Regions from separate parts of the Mycobacterium sp. 852002-51613_SCH5001154 genome, predicted to be linked through region 1. Evidence: riboswitches for the same ligand, from Rfam matches in the RefSeq annotation. Region 1 holds a riboswitch; the other holds the start of a gene.
The links. Region 1 has a riboswitch for thiamine pyrophosphate ahead of thiO (glycine oxidase ThiO). Riboswitches for the same ligand answer to the same signal wherever they lie in the genome.
Positions count from the first base shown of each region.

Region 1 (7,479 bases):
CGGTCCAGCAGCAGGGAAAGGCGCCGACCGAGCAACGGCAGGCGCCGGACGGCTCGCGGCAAGGAGGCGGCCATCAGCAGCGGGATGTAGCCGACGTCGTTGCCGCCGATCGTGATGGTCACCAGGCCTTCCGAGCCGTTCAGCGCGGTGATCTGGGGCGGCGCGCCGCGCTGGTGGTCGGCAAGCACGTGGGCGGTGGTCGCGCCGGAAAAGGTGACGTCTACCAGATCGAGGTCGCATCGCTGCGCGACCAGGTGCGCATAGTTGCGCGCCGAGCGGCCGGAGCCCCAGGGGGCATCCGCGGCACGGGGCCCGATGCCGGGGCCGGCGGCCATCGAACTGCCCAGCGCGACATAGCGTTTCATCGTTCGGGGCTGGACGCCTGGGCCCAGAAGCGCTTGGGAATCCGGCCCGCCCGCCGGGCCAGATAGCCGGCGGTGACGGCGGCGGCCATCGCGGCCGCCATCGTCGCCGGATCGGCGGCGCGGGTCACCGCGGTGGCCAACAGCACGGCATCGCAACCCAACTCCATCGCCAGCGCGGCGTCGCTGGCGGTGCCGATCCCGGCGTCGAGCACCACCGGAACGCCGGCCCGGGCGACGATCATCTCGATGTTGTGCGGGTTGGTGATGCCGAGCCCGGTGCCGATCGGCGAACCCAGCGGCATCACCGCCGCGCATCCGGCGTCTTCGAGCCGACGCGCCAACACCGGGTCGTCATTGGTGTAGGGCAGTACGACGAACCCGTCGTCGACCAATTGCTCTGCGGCGCGGACCAGTTCGACCGCGTCGGGCAGCAGGGTGCGTTCGTCGGCGATCACCTCCAGCTTGACCCAGTTGGTGTTCAGCGCTTCGCGGGCCAGCTGCGCGGTGAGCACCGCCTCGGCCGCGCCGCGGCAGCCCGCGGTATTGGGCAGCGGCGTGATGCCGAGCCGGTTGAGCAGGTCCAGCAGCCCCGTCCCGCCCTCCGCGTCGACCCGCCGCATCGCGACGGTGGTCAACTCGGTGCCCGACGCGACCAGCGCCTCCTCCAGCGCGGCCAGGCTGGTCGCTCCCCCGGTCCCCATGATGAGCCGCGAGGCGAAGCTGCGATCGCCGATCGTGAGCTTTGCTTCAGCCACCTTGCACCGCCGTCACCACCTCGAGCCGCGCGCCGTCGAAAAGCGTTGTCGTCCAGTTGGATCGCGGTAGCACGGCGTCGCCCATCGCCACCGCGACGCCCCGGTCCGGGTAGCCCAGCGACTGCAGCAGCGCGGCCACCGTGGTCTGCTCGTCGACGTCGACCTGCTGCTCATTGACCACCACGATCATGACGGGGCTCCGACCGGGGCCAGTTGAGAGACGATCTGTTCCGCGGTCCACGGCGCAAGCAGGAATCCGGATCGGCCGTGGCCGCCGGCCACCAGGGTTCGCTCGTCCAGCCGTTGCACCAGGGGCAGGTTGTCCGGTGTCATCGGGCGCAGCCCGGCGGCGCACTCGGCCAGCTCGTATTCGCCGAGCGCGGGCAACACCGCACACGCGTCGTCGAGCAGATCCCGCACTCCGGAGACCACCGGCGCGGTGTCGCGCCCGTGTTCGTACTGGGTGGCGCCGACGACCACCCCGTCCGCACGTGGAACCAGGTACACCTGCCGCCCGTGCACGCGGGCCCGAATGACGCGCTGCGGCACGGGCATACACCCCCGTCGCCAGCGCAGGCGCAACACCTCGCCCTTGACCGGGCGCACCGGCAGGCCAGGCCACAACGCGGGGGCGTCGATGCCGTTGGCGATCACGACCGCGTCGCCGTCGACCGTTAGGTCGTGCGCCGGCGGCGCCCACCGCACCCCCAGGCGCTCGCATTCCGCGGATAGGGCGTCCAGCACCGCGCGGTTGTCCACCGCCAGCTCGGTGGGGGCCCGAAAGCCGTGCCGGATGCCTTGCGCCAGCAGTGGTTCCAGATCCCGGGCGGCCGACTCCCAGACCACCGGATGCCCCTGCGCGGACAGCCAGTCGGCGACGGTGCGCAGGTCGGCGACGTCTGCCCGGTCGACGGCGACCACCAGCGACTCGCGCGCGGTGACCACCTGCGCCGGGAGCCCGTCCAGGAAACCGCCCTCGCGCCAGAGCCGCAGCGACTCCAGCCCCAGCTGCAGCAGCCGCTCCTCACCGGGCCAGCCCTCGCTGTGCGGGGCCAGCATGCCGCCGGCGACCCACGACGCGCCCTTGTCGGAAGTGCGGTGCACCCGGACCGACCAGCCGGCCTGGGCGGCGCGGCGCGCGACCGCCAGCCCGATGACGCCGCCGCCGATGACTGCCAGCGACCCGGGGTCTGATGGCATCCTGTCCATCCTGGGGCCTCCCTTCGCCGGCATGACCCGGATCAGGTGTGACGGTAAGGGCAGGCGCGCCCACTCTCAGACCCCGTTCCCGGGACTCCCGTGTCTGTATGTTCTTCGGCTCCCACGCTAGCGCGCTAGCGTCGCGGTGTGCATCAGCGAGTTATCCGCCTGGCATCCGCGCGGTTATATCTGTGCACCGACGCGCGCCGGGAGCGCGGCGATTTGGCCGAGTTCGCCGACGCCGCGCTGGCCGGCGGGGTCGACATCATCCAGCTGCGCGACAAGGGGTCGCCCGGTGAGCAGCGGTTCGGGGCCCTCGAGGCGCGCGACGAGCTGGCGGCGTGCGAGATCCTGGCCGAGGCGGCCCGCCAGCACGGCGCCCTGTTCGCGGTCAACGACCGGGCGGACATCGCCCGCGCGGCGGGCGCCGACGTGCTGCACCTGGGGCAGGGCGACCTGCCGCTGGAGACCGCCCGGGAAATCGTCGGGCCCGACATGTTGCTCGGGCTGTCCAGCCATGACTCCGGCCAGGCCGCCGCGGCCGCCGAGGGCGCGGCGGACTATTTCTGCGTCGGCCCGTGCTGGCCCACCCCGACCAAACCGGGCCGCGAGGCGCCGGGCCTGGGGCTGGTGCGGGCGGCCGCCGATCTCGGCGGCGAGAAGCCATGGTTCGCGATCGGTGGCATCGACGAGCGGCGACTGCCCGAGGTGCTCGGCGCCGGCGCGCGTCGGATCGTGGTGGTGCGCGCGATCACGGCGACCGCCGACCCCCTGGCCGCGGCGCAGCGGCTCAGTTCGGCGCTTGCAGCAGCGAGCTGATCCGCCGACTGAGGTGCGACGGCTCCTCGTCGGCGTCCCCCGGCATGCACCAGACGAAGACGCCGTCCTCGATCTCGATGGTGCGGGGCAGGTGCCGCCGTCGTTCGTCGGCGTGACCCAGGGGCACCAGGGCCGTGGCCGTGCGCAGCCGGTGCCAACTCGCGGCGAAGCCCGGATGCAGCGGCAGCTCGGCCACCTCGTCCTCAGCGACCCAGCGCATCTCGGCGCTTTCCCCGTTGGGCACGGTGTGCAGCAACTCGGTCGCGTCGGCGACCACGGTGGTGTAGGTCCAACGCGCGCCGCCGAGCCCGCCGACCTCGGCCGTGACCACCGTCGACCGCACGGTCAGCAGCTCGCCGTGCAGGCCGGCCTCCTCGTGCGCCTCGCGGACCGCGGTCTCCTCCGGGGTCTCGTGGCTGTCGCGGGCACCGCCCGGCAGGCCCCAGGTTCCGCCCTGATGGCTCCACACCGCGCGGTGCTGCAGCAGCACCGCGGGGGTCCCGTCCGGCCGCGGGGCCCGCAGCAGCAGACCGGCCGCGCCGAAGCGACCCCAGTAATGGGCGCCGCTGTGGGAGACCACCCAACCGTCACCGTCGCCCTGCACGAGTTCAGGATATGCACGTGATCGCCTGGTCAATTGGTCTGCCTCCACCCATCCGCCGCAAGATTCTCTTAGAATTCGCTTATAGAGGTTGGTGCAGCGTTCCAGTGGCCGCGAAAGTTGAGGGCTGATAACACGTGACGGTCGAGCTGGCGCACCCGTCGACAGAGCCGCAGGGGTCGCGGTCGCCGGCCGAACCAGCCCATCCGCGCTGGTGGTTCATCTCCACCACGCCCGGCCGCATCCTGAGCATCGGGATCGTCCTGGCGGTGCTCGGCGGTATCTGCGCGTTCGCCACCTCGACCACCATCAACCACCGGCAGCAGGTGCTGACCACGGTGCTCAACCACACCGAGCCGCTGTCGTTCGCCGCCGGGCGGCTGTACACCACCCTGTCGGTGGCCGACGCTGCGGCGGCCACCGCCTTCATCGCCGAAGCCGAGCCGCCGCCGGTCCGGCAGCGCTACGAGCAGGCCATCACCGACGCGTCGGTCGCGGTGACTCGCGCGTCGAGTGGGCTCACCGACGAACCGCTGGTGCAGCTGCTGGGCCGGATCAACGCCGAACTGGCCGTCTACACCGGCCTGATCGAAATCGCGCGCACCAACAATCGCGAGGGCAACCCCGTCGGGTCGTCGTATCTGTCGGAGGCCTCGGGCCTGATGCAGTCGACGATCCTGCCGGACGCGGCCCAGCTGTATCAGGCCACGTCCGAACGGGTGGACGCGGAAACCACCGCTTCCACTCAGATCCCGGCCCCGGTCATCCTGGTGGTCAGCGCCACCGCGGTCTTCGGCGCCTTCGCTCACCGATGGCTGGCCAGGCGCACCCGGCGCCGGATCAACCCCGGCCTGGTCGTGGGCGGTCTCGCTATCCTCGTCATGGTGGTATGGGTCGGAACAGCGCTGACCATCTCCACGGCCGCCAGCCGTAGCGCCAAGAACACGGCCGCCGACTCGCTGCGGATCGTGACCAACGTCGCGATCACCGCCCAGCAGGCGCGGGCCGACGAGACGCTATCGCTGATCCGCCGCGGGGACGAGGAGAAGCGCAAGCAGTCGTTCTATCAGCGGATCGACTCCATGCACCAACAGCTCGACCAGTACATGGCCCGCAGCGACGCCGTCGACAAACCCGACCTGGAAGGCGCCAACCAGCTGCTGTTGCGCTGGCGGCAGGCGAACGACCGGATCAGCTCCTATATCTCGGTGGGCAACTACCGGGCGGCCACCCAGGTGGCCCTGGGCAGCAGCGAGGACGACTCCACCCCGGCGTTCGACAAGCTCGAGGACCAGCTGGTGAAGGCCATCGACCAGAGCCGCACCCACCTGCGCAACGACGTCCTCAACGCGCGCAGCGGGCTGTCCGGCGCCCAGGTCGGCGGCGTGGTGCTCAGCCTCGGGGCCGCCATCGCGGTGGCGCTCGGCCTGTGGCCGCGGCTGAGAGAGTACCGATGAGGACGCGGCTGGCCCGGGCGGGCGCCGTCCTCGCGACGGCGGTCGTGCTGGCCGGATGCGGGCACACCGAATCGCTGACGGTGGCCAACGTGCCGACGCTGCCGCCGCCCACCCCGGTCGGCATGCAACAACTGCCGCCGGAGCCGCCGCTGCCGGCGGACGACCCGGCCCAGGGCTGCGACCTGACGGCGAGCCTGCGGCCCTTCCCCACCAAGGCCCAGGCCGACGCCGCGGTCGCCGACATCCGGGCCCGCGGCCGGCTGATCGTCGGGCTCGACATCGGCAGCAACCTGTTCAGCTTCCGCGACCCGATCACGGGCGAGATCACCGGTTTCGACGTCGACATCGCCGGTGAGATCGCGCGCGACATCTTCGGCGCCCCGTCGCACGTCGAATACCGCATCCTGTCGTCCGACGAACGCGTCACCGCGCTGCAGAACTCCGAGGTCGACGTGGTGGTCAAAACCATGACGATCACCTGCGACCGGCGCAAGCAGGTGAACTTCTCGACCGTCTACCTCGACGCCAACCAGCGCATCCTGGCCCCGCGCGATTCCCCCATCACCAAGGTGGGCGACCTGTCCGGCAAACGGGTCTGCGTGGCGAAGGGCACGACCTCGCTGCACCGGATCCGCCAGATCGACCCGCCCCCGATCGTCGTGTCGGTGGTCAACTGGGCCGACTGCCTGGTGGCGATGCAGCAGCGCGAGATCGACGCCGTCAGCACCGACGACTCGATCCTGGCCGGGCTGGTCGAAGAGGACCCCTACCTGCACATCGTCGGCCCGAACATGGCGACCCAGCCCTACGGCATCGGGGTCAACCTCACCAACATCCCACTGGTGCGGTTCGTCAACGGCACGCTGGAGCGGATCCGCCGGGACGGTACGTGGAACACGTTGTACCGCAAGTGGTTAACCGTGCTGGGGCCGGCACCCGCCCCACCCACGCCGAGGTACTTGGACTGATGACCGAGTCAGAGAACACCGAACAGCCGGAATCCGGGTCCGAAGACGTGAGCCCGGGCACCCAACCGCCGGACACGCAGGGCGGCGGCCCGACGACGGGGCGCATCCAGGCCACCCAGGCGCTGTTCCGTCCCGATTTCGACGACGATGACGATGACTTTCCGCACATCTCGCTGGGCACCCTGGACAGTGACGCGCACGACCGGCTGACGATCGGGACTCGGGTGCTGCCGCCGGTCAGACACCTCGGCGGCGGACTGGTCGAGATCCCCCGGGTCCGCGACATCGACCCGCTCGAGGCCCTGATGACCAGCCCGGTGGTGCCGGAGGCCAAGCGGTTCTGCTGGAACTGTGGAAAGCCCGTCGGCCGCTCCGGCAAAAAGAGCAAGGGGACGTCGGAAGGCTGGTGCCCCGCCTGCGGCAGTGCGTATTCGTTTCTGCCACAACTAAATCCGGGAGACATCGTCGCCCACCAGTACGAGGTGAAGGGTTGCATCGCGCACGGCGGCCTGGGGTGGGTGTATCTCGCGGTCGACCACAACGTCAACGACCGCCCGGTGGTCCTCAAGGGCCTGGTGCACTCGGGTGACGCCGAGGCGCAGGCGATCGCGATGGCCGAACGGCAATTCCTCGCCGAGGTGGTGCACCCGCAGATCGTGCAGATCTTCAACTTCGTCGAGCACAAAGACCGCAGCGGCAATCCGGTCGGCTACATCGTCATGGAGTACATCGGCGGGCAGCCGCTCAAGCACAGCAAGGACAAGAAGCTCCCCGTCGCCGAGGCCATCGCCTACCTGCTGGAGATCCTGCCGGCGCTGACCTATCTGCACTCCATCGGCTTGGTCTACAACGACCTCAAGCCGGAGAACATCATGCTCACCGAGGAGCAACTCAAGCTGATCGACCTGGGCGCGGTGTCGCGGGTCAATTCGTTCGGCTACCTCTACGGCACGCCGGGCTTCCAGGCGCCCGAGATCGTGCGGACCGGCCCGACGATCGCGACCGACATCTACACGGTGGGGCGCACCCTCGCCGCGCTGACGGTGAACCTGCCGACCCGCAACGGCCGCTACGTCGACGGCCTGCCCGAGGACGACCCCGTGCTCACCACCTACGACTCGTTCCGCCGATTGCTGCGCCGGGCCACCGATCCCGACCCGCGGCGCCGGTTCGGCAGCACCGAGGAGATGTCCGCCCAGCTGATGGGCGTGCTGCGCGAGGTGGTCGCCCAGGACACCGGGATACCGCGGCCCGGCCTGTCGACGGTCTTTTCCCCGAGCCGCTCGACGTTCGGGGTGGACCTGCTCGTCGCGC
Region 1 is NZ_LZII01000055.1:161-7,639, forward strand. Features, by position in the region: partial or broken gene A5750_RS14915 (GDSL-type esterase/lipase family protein) at 1-365, opposite strand, end outside; gene A5750_RS14920 (thiazole synthase) at 362-1,120, opposite strand; gene thiS (sulfur carrier protein ThiS) at 1,113-1,310, opposite strand; gene thiO (glycine oxidase ThiO) at 1,307-2,320, opposite strand; TPP riboswitch at 2,322-2,431, opposite strand; gene thiE (thiamine phosphate synthase) at 2,468-3,139, shown strand; gene A5750_RS14940 (NUDIX hydrolase) at 3,111-3,743, opposite strand; gene glnX (protein kinase G-activating protein GlnX) at 3,878-5,197, shown strand; gene A5750_RS14950 (glutamate ABC transporter substrate-binding protein) at 5,194-6,165, shown strand; gene A5750_RS14955 (serine/threonine-protein kinase PknG) at 6,165-7,479, shown strand, end outside.

Region 2 (7,479 bases), on a different contig from region 1:
AACATCACCCGCAGGTCGCGGGCTGCCGCAGCCGCTGACTCGGCGATTCCGTCCACAAGATCAGTCTAAACTGATAAGCTCAAACTGTCTAATTCCGCCCGAGCAGCTGCAGGGCCGCGTCGACCGCCAGGGCCGCCACGTTGAGTGTCTTGGAGCGCAGATCGTGTCGCGCTCCGGCGATCTCGACGACGGCGGTCGTGCCGGTGACCAGCGCGGCGGCGGCGCGCAGTTCGTCGGGCGTGCCGAATGGATCCGACGTCCCGTGCGTGAACACCGTCGGCACCCTGATGCCGGGCAGGTGCTCCGTGCGGGCCCGCTCGGGCTTCCCCGGGGGATGCACCGGATACGAGAACAGCGTCAACAGGTCCACTTCGATAGGCGAGGCCTCGCGGGCGGCCACCACCATGGACGTCTGCCGGCCGCCATAGGAATGCCCGCCGGCGATCAAGGGGCCGTCGGCGAGGCCGCGGCACAGCGTGATCGCCTCGACGATCCCGGCGCGGCCGGCGGCGGCCGAGCCGGACGGCGGTCCGGTGGGGCGGCGCCGCCGGTAGGGCAGGTTGTACCGGACGGCGAGCCACCCGCGCCGCGCCCATTCGTCGCAAACCTGCTGCAGGAGCGGCGAATCCCGGTTTCCGCCGGCGCCATGGGTCAGCACCACCACCCCGGCGGCCGGCCCGTCGGGTTCGTGTGCGATGCCCGCGATCTGGTCGAGGGCAATCATGACAGCCTGAACAAGGGGGACACGGGGCCGTGGCCATGGCCCAGCGGATAGGAAGCGCGCAAACATTCGGTGACCCATCGCTTGCCGAACCCGACCGCGTCGGGCACGGTGAAACCGTGCGCCAGCGCGCAGGCGATGGCCGTGGCCAAGGTGTCGCCGCCGCCGTGGTCGTTGCCGCCCGGCAACCGTTCCGAATCGAACTCGTAGCAGGAGACACCGTCGTAAAGCAGGTCGCAGCTGCGGTCGGACGACCGCAGGTGCCCGCCCTTGACCAGCGCCCACCGCGGTCCCAGCGCGTGCAGCGCCTTGGCGGCCGCCCGCTGTGACTCCGCGTCCACCACATCGATGCCCACCAGCAGCCGCACCTCGTCGAGGTTCGGCGTGACCAGGGTGGCCAACGGAAACAGTTGCGAGCAAAGGGCATCCAGGGCGGACGCCTCCAGCAGTGCGTCGCCGTGCATGGACGCGCACACCGGATCGACGACGAGCGGCACCGCCGATCCCAGCCGCTGCCACGTGTCGGCCACCGCGGCGATGATCGGAGACGATGCCAGCATCCCGGTCTTGGCGGCCTGGACGCCGATGTCGGTGACCACCGCTTCGATCTGATCGGCGACGACGTCGGGCGGAACCTCGTGAAACCCCTTGACGCCCACCGTGTTCTGCACGGTGACCGCGGAAACGGCGACGCAGGCATGCACGCCCAGCAACGCCATGGTGCGGATGTCGGCCTGAATGCCCGCGCCGCCCCCCGAGTCGGATCCGGCGATGGTCAGCACCCGCAACGGCGTGGCGCCCGGCGGAGCCAGCGGGAGGTAGCTCACTGGGTGATCGGCAGGTACACCCGCTTGCCGTGCTCGGCGAACTCACGCGACTTCTCGGCCATGCCCTCGCTCATCATGGCCTCGATGTCCTCTTCGGTCTCGAGCCCGTGCTTGGCGGCAAAGTCGCGCACGTCCTGGGTGATTCGCATGGAGCAGAACTTCGGCCCGCACATTGAGCAGAAGTGCGCCGTCTTGGCGGGTTCGGCCGGCAGGGTCTCGTCGTGGAATTCCCTTGCGGTGTCGGGGTCCAGTGACAACGCGAACTGGTCGTTCCAGCGGAACTCGAACCGCGCGGTCGAAAGGGCGTCGTCGCGCTCCTGGGCGCGCGGATGCCCCTTGGCCAGGTCCGCGGAGTGGGCGGCGATCTTGTAGGCGATCACCCCGTCCTTGACGTCCTTGCGGTCCGGCAGCCCCAGGTGTTCCTTGGGCGTCACGTAACACAGCATCGCGGTGCCGGCCTGGGCGATGATCGCCGCGCCGATCGCCGAGGTGATGTGGTCGTAGGCCGGCGCGATGTCGGTGGCCAGCGGACCCAGCGTGTAGAACGGGGCCTCCTCGCACAGCTCCTCTTCCAGTCGCACGTTCTCGACGATCTTGTGCATCGGGACGTGTCCGGGTCCCTCGATCATCACCTGCGCGCCACGGGCTTTCGCGATCTTCGTCAGCTCGCCCAGGGTGCGCAGCTCGGCGAACTGCGCGGCGTCGTTGGCGTCGGCGATCGACCCCGGCCGCAGCCCGTCACCGAGCGAGAAGGTGACGTCGTAGCGGGCGAAGATGTCGCAGAGCTCCTCGAAGTTGGTGTAGAGGAACGACTCCCGGTGATGGGCCAGGCACCAGGCCGCCATGATGGATCCTCCGCGGGACACGATGCCGGTGACCCGCTTGGCGGTCAGCGGCACATACCGCAGCAGCACGCCGGCGTGCACGGTCATATAGTCCACGCCCTGCTCGCACTGCTCGATCACGGTGTCGCGGTAGATCTCCCACGTCAGTTCCGTCGGGTCGCCCTTCACCTTTTCCAGCGCCTGGTAGATGGGCACGGTGCCGACCGGGACGGGGGAGTTGCGCAGGATCCACTCGCGGGTGTCGTGGATGTTCTTGCCAGTGGACAGGTCCATGATGGTGTCCGCACCCCAGCGGGTGGCCCACACCATCTTGTCGACCTCCTCGGCGATCGACGACGTCACCGCGGAGTTGCCGATGTTGGCGTTGACCTTCACCGCGAAGGCCTTGCCGATGATCATCGGTTCGATCTCGGGGTGGTTGTGGTTGGCGGGGATCACCGCGCGGCCGCGGGCGACCTCGTCGCGCACCAGCTCGGCGGGCATGTCCTCGCGGGCGGCGATGTATGCCATCTCCGCGGTGATCTCGCCGGCCCGCGCCCGCTGCAGCTGGGTGCCGCGGTCGCGGACCACCCCCGGCCGCGCGGGCAGCCCGGCCGTCAAGTCGATGACCGCGTCCCCGTCGGTGTAGGGGCCGGAGGTGTCGTAGAGGTCGAAGTGGTCCCCGGTGGACAGGTGGACGCGCCGGAACGGGACTCGTGCGCCGGGAAACCCCTCGACGTCGCGGTAGACCTTGCTGCTGCCTGCGATGGGTCCCGTGGTGACGGAAGCATCGACGGCTTGGGAAAGGACGGCGGTTTTTTCCAAGGTCATTTTCTCATCTCCCTACGCCGGCATTACCCGGTCAGGTTCGTACGGTCGACGGCCCCGAGCCGTCCTCTCAGCGCATTCGACGTGCGCTCCCGCGTATTTGGATGGTCCGCAAGCGACGTTACCCCCACCCCGGCCCTGCTGGCATGTGGGCGGGCTTTTTGAGCCAGGGCGGTAGCCGGTGGGATCCGCCGGGTGCGAGGATGCAGACGTGCATGAGGAAGGGAGAGCGGACGGGTCGATGCCCGATCCGTCCCGCGGCGGCCAAGCTCTGAACTCGGTCGAGGCGGCCGCCCGCTATCTCAACGTCGGCACCTTCCGGTTCTGGTTCATCGGCGAGCGCTGGGAATGGTCCGACGAGGTGGCCAGGATGCACGGCTACGAACCGGGCACCGTCAAGCCCACGACGAAGCTGTTGTTGTCCCACAAGCACCCCGACGACCGTCGGCACGTCCAGGAGGTGCTCGACTACGCCCTGCAGTCGGCGGAGTCCTTCTCCAGTCGGCACCGGTTCCTCGACACGTCCGGCAACGTGCACGACGCGATCGTCGTGGCCGACCGTATGCACGACGAGTCGGGCGCCGTGGTGGGCACAGCGGGCTATTACATCGACCTCGCCAACACCTTCGACGAGACCCGGCAAGAGGTGCTCGACGAAGCCCTGCCGGACCTCTTCGAAAACCGCGCGGCGATCGAGCAGGCCAAGGGCGTGCTGATGTTCGTCTACCGGGTCAGCGCCGAGCAGGCCTTTCGCGTGCTGCAGTGGCGGTCGCAAGAGACCAACGTGAAGCTGCGCGCGCTGGCCCGGCAACTGCTGGCCGACGTGACTGCCCTCGAGTGCTCGACGGCCACCCTGCAGAGTCAGTTCGATCATCTGCTGCTGACGGTGCATGAACGGATATCCGCCGAGTCCGCCGGGTAACCAGAGGAATACGCGAACGCGGCAGCCCGCAAACAGTTAGTGTTCCTAGACACTCCGAACGGCGCGTGCGGCGCATTCGGACGACTGGGAAAGGCACTGGAGTTGTTGGCGGTGGAACATGAGTCTCTCGAGGATGCGGTCGTCGTGCGCGTTACGGGCGCCGTCGACTCCAGTACCGTCGATGAGGTAACCGCCCACCTGACCGCCGCGCTCAAGCTGGCCGAGACCCACCCGGCCCGGTTGCTCGTAGTGGACCTGCAAGCCGTCGACTTCTTCGGGAGCGCGGCGTTGAACGCCGTGCTCGAATGCCACGACGAAGGCAAGGAAGCCGGGACGGCCGTCCGCCTGGTCGCGAACAACGACCAGGTGCTTCGTCCGATCGAGGTGACCGAACTGGATCGGATCTTCGACATCTACCCGACGCTGCCCGAGGCTCTGCAACACAAGCGACGGCAATGAACCCGGCGCTGCCGGCCGACTTGGCGGCTGCAGCCGAACTTGGCGGTGAGATGGGCCGCCGCTTTGCCGAATTCGACTGGGACAACCATCCTTTGAGGTCGCCGCGGGACTGGTCGGCCGAGGTGCGGGCGGCCGTGGCGATCGCTCTGACCTCGCGGTTCCCCATCGTGCTCTGGCTGGGGCGGGGAAATCTGTTCTTGATGTACAACGACGGCTACGCGCAGATCCTGGGGGACAAGCACCCGGCGGCCCTCGGTTGCCCCGCGGAGCAGGTGTGGTGGGAGATCTGGGAGCAGATCTCCCCGATGCTCTTCAGCGTGATGGATACGGGCGTCGCGACCTGGTCCGACGACCTCATGTTGCCGCTCATCACCGGCGGTCAGTCCCAGGAGCGGTATTTCACCTTCACCTATAGCCCCATCATCGGCGGCGACGGTGCGGTCACCGCCGTTTTCTGCCCGGTGATCGAAACGACCGACCGGGTGTTGAGTGAGCGTCGGCTCCACCTGCTCAACGCGGTGGCGACCGCAGTGATGGACGCGCACGCCATCGACGACGCGGTGAGCAGCACCGTCGCGGTATGCGGTGCGCAGCCGCTGGACTTGCCGTTCATTGCCGTCTACGTCGCCGACCACGAGGCGGCGCGCGACAGCACGCTGCGTGGGGCGACCCCGTCGATTCGGCCGCTGCTGCCCCGCTCGCTGTCCGAGCTCACGGGTTGGGACACGACGCCACGCGCCCGTGCCGCCCGCGTCATCGACCGGCTCGAGGACGTAATCCCGGGCATCACAGAGTGTTTCGGTGAGAACTGTCCCCAGCAGGCCCTGGTGTTGCCGCTGGGAGAAACCTCGCCCGCCGGGGCGGTGGTGATCGGCGCCAGTCCGCGGCGTCCCCTCGATTCGATGTACCGCGGGTTCTGTCAGCTGCTGGCCGACCAGCTCTCCGCGGCGTTCGCCTCCGCCGTCTCCTACGAACAGCAGCGGCAGCGGGCCGACGCGCTGGCCGAACTGGACCGGGCCAAGACGGCCTTCCTGACCAACGTCAGCCACGAGTTCCGCACTCCGCTGACGCTGCTCCTCGGTCCGCTCGACGATGCGCTGTCCCAAGCGGCGCCGGGAAGCGTGCTGGCGGATCGGCTGAGCACGGCGGGCCGCAACGCGCGGCGCCTGCGGCGCCTGGTCGACTCCCTGCTCGACTTCTCCCGCATCGAGGCCGGCCGCGCGAACGCGAAGTTGGCGTGTACCGATGTCGGCGCGCTGACCGCCCACATAGCTTCGTCTTTTACCGAGCTGTGCCATCGGGCGGGCCTCGATCTCGCGGTGGACTGCTCCCCGGTGCTGGCCGACGTCGACCCGGGCATGTGGGAGACGATCGTCCTCAACCTGCTGTCAAACGCGGTCAAATACACTCTGCGGGGCTCGATTTCGGTCGAGGTGCGCGCCGAATCGGCACACTGCGTCGTCACCATGCGCGACACCGGGGTGGGAATCGCCGCCGACGACCTGGATCGCCTGTTCGACCGCTTCTACCGCGCCGACAACCTCCGGGGCCGCAGCGTCGAGGGCACTGGGATCGGGCTCTCGCTGGTGCGCGGCCTCGTCGAGCTGCACAACGGAACAGTGCAAATCGACAGCGAATTGGACTGCGGCACAACGGTGACCATCCGGCTGCCGCAATCTGCCGGCACGGCGGCCGAACATCCCCCTGCCGGCCCGCTGGACGAGACCAACCCGTACGTGGCCGAGGCCCGGCAATGGCTGGCCCCCATCTCGGAACGCACCGGGTCGGTGGCAGCAGCCGAGAGGTCGCGCCAGTTGGTGTTGATCGCCGACGACAACGCCGACATGCGGCACCATCTCGACCGCGTGCTGTCGCCCCTTTGGGAGACGGTCCTTGCCGCAGACGGCGAGTCGGCACTGGCGGCGACCCGGAACCTGCGCCCGGACGCCGTCGTCACCGATGTGTTGATGCCCGGGATCGACGGCTTCGGACTGGTGGCGGCCATCCGGGCAGACCCGGAATTGGCGGCCACACCGGTCCTCATGCTGTCCGCCCGGGCCGGCGCGGAGGCGATAGGCGAGGGGTATGCGGGTGGGGCCGACGACTACCTGCCCAAGCCGTTCCGATCCCAGGAGCTGATCGACCGGGTGAAGTCGCGGCTGTCCGCGGTGGCCCGTGAGCGTGACCGCCAGCGCCGGGCGGCGGCCTCCGATCTGGTCCAACTCGACTCCGCTCTGCAGGCCACCGACTCGGTCGCCGGAATCATGGATGCCTTGCTGGAGTCGCCATTCGGCTCGGCCGACGCCGCCACCGTCACGATCGGCGTCCTCGACGGCGAACGCCACATCCGGTTCGAATACGCCGGCGACCTCCCCGCCGAATTGCGCGACCGCTACCACGTGACCGGGCTCGACTCCCCGGTGGTCGGGGCTGACGTCGTGCGCACCGGCGAGCCGATGGTCGTCACGGACACGTTCGACCTGCCCCCGCGGTACCAGCACGCGGTGCAGGACACCGCCGACAGCGTCCGGGCCTGCGTCGCCCATCCGCTGCGGGATCACACGGGCCGCGTCATCGGCGTGCTGGGCCTGCTGTGGTCCGCACCGCGCCAGTTCGACGCCGCCGAACTCGACGCGTTCGGCCGGATGGCCGAGCTGACGTCCTCGGCGTTGGACCGGGTTCGCGTCATGGCGCGCGAACACCGCATCGCCGTCGACTTCCAGGAGCATCTGCTGGATCTGGACCGGGGCTCGACCGCAGCGGTGGTGGCCGCCGTTTACCAGCCCGCCGGTGAGGCGATGCGTGTCGGCGGCGACTGGTACTCGGTCACGCCGCTGGATCGCGGCGGCCGGGTCGGGATATCGGTGGGCGACGTCGTCGGACACGGGTTGGCCGCCG
Region 2 is NZ_LZII01000025.1:54,532-62,010, reverse strand. Features, by position in the region: gene A5750_RS07015 (MarR family winged helix-turn-helix transcriptional regulator) at 1-56, opposite strand, end outside; gene A5750_RS07010 (alpha/beta family hydrolase) at 89-721, opposite strand; gene thiD (bifunctional hydroxymethylpyrimidine kinase/phosphomethylpyrimidine kinase) at 721-1,548, opposite strand; gene thiC (phosphomethylpyrimidine synthase ThiC) at 1,545-3,203, opposite strand; TPP riboswitch at 3,196-3,306, opposite strand; gene A5750_RS06995 (PAS and ANTAR domain-containing protein) at 3,442-4,122, shown strand; gene A5750_RS06990 (STAS domain-containing protein) at 4,219-4,581, shown strand; gene A5750_RS06985 (SpoIIE family protein phosphatase) at 4,578-7,479, shown strand, end outside.
Region 2: it holds a riboswitch for thiamine pyrophosphate, as region 1 does, so the genes downstream of both, thiC (phosphomethylpyrimidine synthase ThiC) here and thiO (glycine oxidase ThiO) in region 1, are expected to answer to the same signal.